2 regions of the Lactiplantibacillus paraxiangfangensis genome follow, and region 1 is predicted to be linked to the other one. Evidence: predicted binding sites of a transcription regulator. Region 1 holds the regulator's gene; the other holds the start of a gene.
What was found. The regulator LexA, encoded in region 1, represses DNA repair genes until DNA is damaged. The targets are predictions, from matches to a motif close to CNAACANNTGTTNG.

Region 1 (4,580 bases):
CACCGCCATGATCTGGTCTAAGTTAGCAGTCAGTTCGTGACGGGCAATGGCTAAGTGTGGATTAGGATTTTTGACACTACTTGGTTGGTTTTTAAAATATGGTGGGTTGCACAAGACGGTATCGATCGAATCCTTTGCCAATCGCGTCGTCACGTTCAATAGATCTTCATTCAACACCGTGACCTGTTGCTCTAAATTGTTGAGCGTCACACTCCGTTGTGCCATGTCTGCCAAGCGCGGCTGTAACTCAACCGCGGTAATGTGGCCATGCGTTCGTTCGCTAACAAACAAACCGACTGCACCGTTACCCGCGCACAAATCAACAATCTGACTCTTGGCGGTTTTAGCGACCTGTGCAAACGCGCCTAACAAGACAGCGTCAAGTGAAAAGGCAAACACTTGGGAACTTTGAATAATTTGAATGTTTTTACTATATAGTTGGTCAATCCGCTCGCCAGCGTTTAACGCTACTTGGGTCATAACGTGACCCCCTTCTCTAAAAATATCATTGCAAGCATACCATATAATCTACTTGCAGAATTTCAAAAATTTCGTCATACTGTGAGCAGTTATTTAACGAAAGGAAGATCGTGATGTTTTACTCATTTATGCGTGGCCTCGTTCGGCTGATCGTCACCCTCATTAACGGTCGTCCCCGTTTTCAGGGACGCGAAAATCTGCCAAAGGGCACTTATATTTTAGTGGGTCCGCACCGGACTTGGTTCGACCCGTTGTACTATGCACTTGCTGGCAGTCCCATGAAGTTCAGTTTTATGGCCAAAGAAGAACTCTTTAAAAACCCCGTACTACGCTATATTTTGAAGCACGCCAATGCTTTTCCAGTTGATCGTAATCATCCTGGTCCGTCCGCAATCAAAACGCCCGTTAAGTTTTTACGTAAGGGTAGCCTTTCCTTGATCATGTTCCCATCCGGGACACGTCATTCACAGGAACTAAAGGGTGGCGCGACGGTCATCGCTAAAATGGCTGGCGTACCACTAGTCCCAACGGTTTATCAAGGGCCACTAACTTTCAAGCGGTTATTCAGCCGCCAAAAAGTCACCGTTCGCTTTGGCGAGCCAATTTATGTTGACCGGAAATTAAAGCTCGATGATGCCGGGCAAAAAACGATTGAACAGCAAATGCTGGCCGCTTTCGATAGTCTCGATCAACAAATTGATCCTGACTTCAAATACGTCGATCCAGCGACTCAAAAGCACGCCCAATAAGGACGTGCTTTTTTATAAACTTTAGAAAAGTGCGTGCTTATTTATAGAAGCAATCGCACTTTTTTACGTTGAATCAAAAAAAGTGCCGGAAAATTTCCAGCACCCCGTAGCCTAAACTAAACATAGCGACCTTATTTGCTATCGTTACGTGAAGCAGCCTTCATAGAGTTCAACATCTGGTGCAACTTCTTCTCGGATGGGCGTTGACCCATTTGCATCATCATGCTGCGTAGCATTTCTTCACTAATCGGTGGGTTTTGTTTCAAGTAGTTTTGCATGTAGTGACGCGCACCAAAGAAACCACCAGTCAACCCAACTAAAATGCCAAGGACCACAATTAAGATCCAAACACCTGTAGATAAAGTCATTCCCTGTTCCCTCCCTTATTACAGTCTTCAATAAACTAGTCTACACAAATTAATAATAAAAGAAAAGGAAAATTTGTCGAATAACAAATTTTCCTGAAAACGGTTAATCATTCCGCAAGCCCCGTTCGCGTTGAATATTGCGAACTTTTTCTGGTGTAACTTCCTTACCCTGCTTGTCAAAAACTTGTAGCGATTCAACTTGTTGCCGAAAACCGGCCCGAAATTCCTTTAAGTACTTCTGACGTAAATCCTTACGTTCAACTTCTTCTAATTCGGTTAAACCCTCAGCCTTCGCTTTGTGGGCTAACTCGTTGATTCGATTTAATAATTCTTTTGAAATCAATGTAAGTGCTCCTTTCAAAACAAGAATAGAATACACGAGAATTGACCCTAAATCAATTAAAAGTATTTGTCAACCGAACATTTGTTTGAAAGCGTCGAAAAGCTATGCTACAATTGGGACAAATCATTAAAGAAAATATTAAATGAGGTGCCAAGATGAGTAAAACATCGGAAAGCAAACAAATGGCCGTTCTTCGTTTTATTTATGAACGCGTCAATGAAAAAGGATATCCGCCAACCGTCCGTGAAATTGGCGAAGCCGTTGACTTGTCTTCGACTTCAACCGTTCATGGTCACATTGCACGACTAGAAAAGAAAGGGTTCATTGAAAAGGACCCAACGAAGCCCCGGGCAATTGAAGTTACAGCCGCCGGTTTTGAAGCCCTCGGCGTTGAAACGACGCCCCATCAAATTCCGGTACTCGGAACGGTTACCGCCGGCCAACCAATCTTAGCCGTTCAAGATGCCACCGACTACTTCCCAATTCCAAAGGACTTAGAATCTTTTGGCGGGGACCTCTTCATGCTAACCATCCGTGGTGAAAGTATGATCAACATCGGAATTTTAAACGGCGACCAAGTCATTATTCGTCGTCAAAGTTCCGCTGATAACGGCGACATTGTCATTGCGATGACCGACGAAAACGAAGCCACGTGTAAACGATTCTTCAAGGAAGCTGACCATTACCGGTTGCAACCAGAAAACGACACGATGGCCCCAATCATCTTAAATGACGTTTCAATTTTAGGTAAAGTTGTCGGTTTATATCGCGACATGCTCTATTAGTCTGACGATTTAAAGTCAACCCATTTACGGGTTGGCTATTTTTTTAGATGTTTTTGGGCTTCCCGTTGGGCCAATTTGGATAAAGACACCGTGGCTAAGGTCGCTTTGACCCACGCTGGGTCCGTTTTCGCATAGTCTCTGAGTGCCCAGCCAATCGCCTTTTGAATAAAGAAGGCGTTGTCGGCATGATTTAGCTCGATTGCACGTCGTAAATAATTTTTATCGGTGGCACCCTTTTGACCTAACTGAAGCGTTATCCCAACCCGACGCACCCATAAGTCGTCCGCCGTCAAAAATTGTGAGCCAAAATCAGCTAACACCGAGTGTTGAAAGATCCAGGTCGCTATGACTTTGCGCCAGGCATCCACACTATCCCACCACGGCTTAACGGTCACTTGTTGCACGCACCATTGAAACTGTTCGGCCGTTAGTCGCCGAACATTAGCCAGCGCAAGGTCGATTGCGACGTACTGATATTCGCGGTACGGTTGCTGGTAGTAAAACGCCAACCACTGGCTCAGCTCTTCTGAAGAAAGTTGTTTGCTTTGCCGTTGAACTGGCGCAGTTAGTTGACGACGCTCGGGAGTTTTGACTCCCAAGAAATCAAACTGATCACGCATATAGGCGGCCATTGCCGCTTGATTTTCTGGATGACTTGGCAAAAATAAGTTTGGCACCCTACCACTTCCATTCCGCTGTTTTTAGAACTTTACACATTATTTTCCAATTCTATACCGGTGAGCGAATAGTTCAATGGTATAATAGTTATACTATTTCAAATGTCGGGAGTTGGTCTCATGTTATTTTTAGCCATTATTGGCTTTCTTGTTTTTTTATTAGCTCTATTTTCAGTTATTTCCGCTCGTCAAAGTGGTGGGGGCTGGAAGTTTTTAGCCGGGGTTGCGGTTTTAAGCGCCCTGGTGACCGGCTACGCGATTGTTAAGTTACCTTATTGGCCCTATAACCAAAAGTCATCGACTACGGCCAAAAAGAAAGCCGCTTCTTCGTCGTCAGTCACCAATAAAAGCAGTCGTGCTAAGTTAGGATCCTCACAAGTCATCTTCAATGAAGACAGCCAAAAACGGGCCGCTGCCACCACTAAGTTGAAGGAAGAAAATATTCTCAAACAGTTGCAAAGCAACTATAAGGGTGTCGGCACAGTTGCGTTCGACAAAGCTTCTAAGACCTTCACGATTACCCCCACTGGGAAAAAGTACGTTAAATCACTAAAAATCATTAAAGCGCACCCCACGGATAATCAAAAGGCCATTACAACCATTACCACTAACTTCAAGTCACTATCGAAATCCTTGAAAAAGAACCTAACTTCTGGCTATACCATTCGATTACTCGAACCCGGTAAAACCGACGCCACGCTAGTTAGCGTTAAAGATGGTCAAGTCATAACTAACAATTTAAATAAATAGACAAAAGCTTGTCAGACCAAATCATTGGTACTGACAAGCTTTTTTATTTACGCCAATTGATCTAAATACTGACGCTGTTCATCACGCTGTCCGGTTAACACAAACCGGTGTGGATCCGTGTGATAGTCAATCGTTTGATCCGTTGCTTCCCAGGCAAGTTGCTGATTGAAACATTTTTCATAGGTCGCAACGTCTACCCGCTGACGACGTGCCAATCGCTGTGGTAATCCTAGGTCGATACCGGTTAAGTAGCCGGGTTGGATGATACCAGTGTAAAATTCACCTTCGGCCCCAGAACCGTAACTAAAGAGCCCCAGTTCGTTACCCACCTGAAGATCTGGATCAGTAAGGAGTTGTGATAATAAACTCAGGTATAACGACCCAGTATACAGATTGCCGACCTGCCGATTCAGCTTTCGGGCACATTC
Region 2 (4,580 bases), on a different contig from region 1:
TTGCGGTCAAAGCCGTTAAATAAAGCTGATTTAGCCGGTATTTCAGAGGGATAAAACTTCTGGGACACCGGTTTTTGAGTCCACCAAATTAGGTGACAATTCCTGTAAAATGAAAATTACTTTCTTTAGAAAATGTAAAAAATGAAATTAATTTTATAATTCACAGCAATTTGCTTTAATAAACCGCTTTTTTTTGGTACGATAGTTGCGTAATAAAATTTGGGAGGTTATTAACTAATGAGTAACGAAAAACCACAAATTGGTGTCATTGGGATGGCCGTCATGGGCAAAAACCTGGCGCTAAATATTGAAAGTCGCGGCTACAAAGTCGCAATCTTCAACCGGACCGGATCAAAAACTGAAAAGGTCATGCAGGACCACGCTGAAAAGCAATTGGTTCCAAGCTACAAGATTGAAGACTTTGTCGCTTCACTTGAAACGCCACGGCGCATCATCATGATGGTCAAAGCCGGCAAACCAACTGACATGGTGATTGATGAATTATTACCATTGTTAGACAAGGGTGACGTCTTAATTGATGGTGGGAACACCAACTTTAACGACACGATGGCCCGGAATGCCCGTTTGGACAAATCAGGAATCAACTTCATCGGGATGGGTGTTTCCGGTGGTGAATTAGGTGCCTTACAAGGCCCTTCATTGATGCCAGGTGGCCAAAAGGAAGCTTACGACTTAGTTGAACCAATCTTGAAGAAGATTGCGGCTAAGGCGCCTCAAGATGGCGAACCATGTGTTACTTACATTGGCCCTAACGGTGCTGGTCACTACGTTAAGATGGTTCATAATGGGATCGAATACGGTGACGAAGAGTTAATCGACGAAAGCTACAACATGATGCGTAACGTGGCTGGTTTATCCGTTGACGAAATGTCCGAAGTCTTTGCTGACTGGAACAAGGGTGAATTAAGCAGTTACCTCGTTGAAATCACCGCTGATATTCTATCGCGGAAAGATGACATCGGCGACGACAAGACTAAGCCAATCGTTGACATGATCTTAGACCGTGGGAACAACAAGGGGACTGGTAAGTGGAGTTCCGAAGACGCGTTGAACGTTCAAGTCCCACAATCAGTGATTACTGAAGCCGTTTACGCTCGTTACATCTCCATGATGAAGGTAGAACGGGTTGCTGCTTCTAAGAAATTAGCTGGACCAAAGGGTGACCTTAAGTTACCAGCCAAAGAAGAATTGGTTGAAAAGATTCGCCAAGCCCTCTACTTCAGTAAGATCATGAGCTACGCGCAAGGCTTCGAACAACTTCGTTTTGCTTCTAAGCACTACGACTGGGATTTGAAGTTCGGTGAATTAGCTCAGATCTGGCGTGCCGGATGCATTATCCGGGCCCAATTCTTACAAAACATCACTGATGCTTTTGATAAGAAGCCAGATTTAAACAACTTGTTGATGGACGACTACTTTGCTGATATCGCAGCTAAGTACCAACAATCAACTCGTGACGTCTTAAGCTTGGCTATCCAAGCCGGCGTACCAATGCCTTCATTCAGTGCTGCCATCTCGTACTACGATTCATACCGGGCAGAAGTTTTACCTGCTAACTTGTTACAAGCACAACGGGACTACTTTGGTGCACATACCTACGAACGGACTGACCGCGACGGGGCATACCACTACACTTGGTACAAAGAACAATAAATCGTTAATAATGAAAAGTCTCCGCATTTGCGGGGGCTTTTTTTTGGTCGTTAGTCTAATAAAATTGAACCCAGTCCGGCTGTCGCTGATAACATGCGGTCGTGGGACCGGGTTAAGCCTGAGAAACGTCTTGCCCCTCGCCCGGAACACTTGCAAAAAGCGCAATTGTCCCGGACCGTCCGTGGCCTAAGACCGGGAAAACACCGGTCAAAAGCCACCTGCACGACCGATGCTATCAACGACGGCCTCCGATTATCCGACTAAAATAGCAATAATACATTTGTTTTAGTGGAATTAAAAGGGGGTGGAATGCTGTATCGGTTTTGCATCGGGGTCTCGTCCACCATAGAACTCAATTCTGCCCGACGGAGTAGCTAATATAGCCATTATGGTGTTGATATTATTTTTAATCTGTAGTCATTAGCTTTGTTTAGAACGTACGTTCGTGATAAAATGAAAGTATGATGATCAATAGAGCGGGGGTGTAGTATGCGACAAGAGTCACTTTTTAATCCGGAACACGCCGCCAGTAGCCCACTGGCCTACCGGGTGCGACCCACTAATTTAGACGGTTTTAAGGGGCAAGATCACCTCTTAGGGCCGGGCAAGTTGTTACGGCAACTGATTGCTGAAGACCAGTTACCATCCTTGATTTTCTGGGGTCCCCCGGGGGTCGGTAAGACAACGTTAGCGGAAATTATTGCGCAACAAACGGAGTCACATTTTATTACGTTTAGTGCGGTCTCAAGTGGGATTAAAGAGATTCGAAAAATTATGGATGAAGCGGAAGCCAACCGGGATTTTGGTGAGAAGACCATTGTTTTTATTGACGAAATCCATCGGTTCAATAAGGCACAGCAAGACGCCTTTTTACCGTATGTCGAACGTGGCAGTATTACCCTGATTGGGGCGACAACTGAAAACCCATCGTTTGAAATCAACGCTGCGTTACTGTCGCGGTGTAAAGTCTTAGTCCTAAAAGAGTTGTCGACGGATGCGTTAATGCAGATCCTGCAGGCCGCCCTCGACAATCCCAACGGTTTTCCTAATTTAAAAATAAACATGCAGCCCGATACGTTGCCCCTGATTGCAGAATTTGCTAACGGAGATGGCCGGATGGCGCTAAATACGTTAGAAATGGCCGTTTTAAATGGGGAACGTGATGGGCAGCAAGTTACCATCACGGCCGCGGGACTATCCCAGCTGATTAATACCAAATCGTTACGTTACGATAAAAATGGTGAGGAACACTATAACATCATTTCGGCGTTACACAAATCGATGCGTAACAGTGACGTCGACGCGGCCATTTATTGGCTGATGCGCATGTTGAACGGGGGCGAAGATCCCCTCTACATCGCACGGCGGTTGATTCGCTTTGCTAGTGAAGACGTGGGGTTAGCCGATCGCCAAGCGTTGCCGTTAACGGTGGCTGCGTACCAAGCCTGCCAGTTGATTGGGATGCCGGAATGTAACGTTAACTTGACGGAGGCAGTGACCTACTTAGCGTTAGCGCCAAAGTCCAACGCGTTATACGTTGCGCAGTCTAAGGCGAATGCGGATATCAAAGCGACCGGGAACTTGCCGGTACCACTGCAAATTCGGAATGCACCGACAAAGTTGATGAAGAATTTAGGTTACGGGGCGCATTATCAATATGCGCATGATACCGATGATAAATTAACGGATATGCAAACCATGCCGGAAACGCTGAGTGGTCACACGTATTATGAACCGACTGATCAGGGACAGGAAAAGGCTTGGCACCAAAGATTGGCAGCCATTAAGCAGTGGCATACGCATCATCCGAGTTCAGATGATGAGAAATCGTAAAGACCAAATGAATTGAATTTTAAGCTTTTCCTTGTAAAATTAGATTTATATTAGGAACTGCCTAAATTTCTAGTGTATGAAATTTAGCTTATTCATGTTAAAATAACATGTTGTATAATGTGAATGCCAGTAACTGCGCTAAAAGTGCAGTTATGCAAGGTTCTTAGATAAGTTGAATATTAGGAGTGACTAAAAGTAAATGAGTCGGATATTAATTATTGAAGATGAAAAAAATCTCGCGCGGTTTGTTGAGCTTGAATTAAAGCACGAAGGCTACGATATTCAAGTTGAATATAACGGTCGTAAGGGGTTAGACGCCGCCTTAGCTGAAGATTTTGATGCCATCTTACTAGACTTGATGTTACCAGAATTAAATGGGTTGGAAGTTTGCCGGCGTGTTCGCGAAGTTAAGAATACCCCAATCATCATGATGACGGCCAGAGATTCCGTGATTGACCGGGTTTCCGGTTTAGACCACGGTGCCGATGACTACATCGTTAAACCATTTGCGATTGAAGAATTGTTGGCGCGCTTACGGGCACTTTTACGGCGCATCGATTTGGAAAGCGAACAACAAAGTACGAAACAAACGACGGTCACTTACAAAGACTTGACGATTGAAAAGGAAAATTTAGTCGTTAAGCGTGGTGACGAAGTCATTAATTTAACGAAGCGTGAATACGAATTATTATTAACGTTAATGGAAAACATCAACGTCGTCTTAGCACGTGACGTTTTATTGAATAAGGTTTGGGGCTACGAATCAGAAGTCGAAACTAACGTGGTGGACGTCTACATTCGTTACTTACGGAACAAGATCGACCGGCCAGGTGAAAAGAGTTATATTCAAACAGTTCGTGGGACAGGATACGTGATCCGTTCCTAATGACTGACCAAGCTGAGGATCAAGTGATGCCGAAGCAACGAAAACGTTGGTCGTTAAAATGGAAATGGGCGCTCGGGACCGCAATTGGGACCGCGCTCATTTTTATTTGTTTTTCAATGCTGGTCTATAAGAGTTTCACGAACCTCTTATTGCGCCAGGAACAACGTGACGTTGTTAGTGCCATCAC

Region 2: a site for LexA is predicted at 2,107-2,120, ahead of AAA939_RS03730 (replication-associated recombination protein A). Genes of this name have one in related genera too.

What each region holds. Positions count from the first base shown of each region.
Region 1 is NZ_BTPW01000006.1:53,619-58,198, forward strand. It holds gene AAA939_RS04215 (tRNA1(Val) (adenine(37)-N6)-methyltransferase) at 1-480, opposite strand, end outside; gene AAA939_RS04220 (lysophospholipid acyltransferase family protein) at 594-1,229, shown strand; gene AAA939_RS04225 (YneF family protein) at 1,361-1,597, opposite strand; gene AAA939_RS04230 (DUF896 domain-containing protein) at 1,701-1,940, opposite strand; gene lexA (transcriptional repressor LexA) at 2,096-2,725, shown strand; gene AAA939_RS04240 (DNA alkylation repair protein) at 2,761-3,402, opposite strand; gene AAA939_RS04245 (hypothetical protein) at 3,523-4,152, shown strand; gene AAA939_RS04250 (hydroxymethylglutaryl-CoA synthase) at 4,200-4,580, opposite strand, start outside.
Region 2 is NZ_BTPW01000005.1:84,513-89,092, forward strand. It holds gene AAA939_RS03720 (hypothetical protein) at 1-23, shown strand, start outside; gene gndA (NADP-dependent phosphogluconate dehydrogenase) at 238-1,674, shown strand; gene AAA939_RS03730 (replication-associated recombination protein A) at 2,164-3,507, shown strand; gene AAA939_RS03735 (response regulator transcription factor) at 3,707-4,393, shown strand; gene AAA939_RS03740 (HAMP domain-containing sensor histidine kinase) at 4,393-4,580, shown strand, end outside.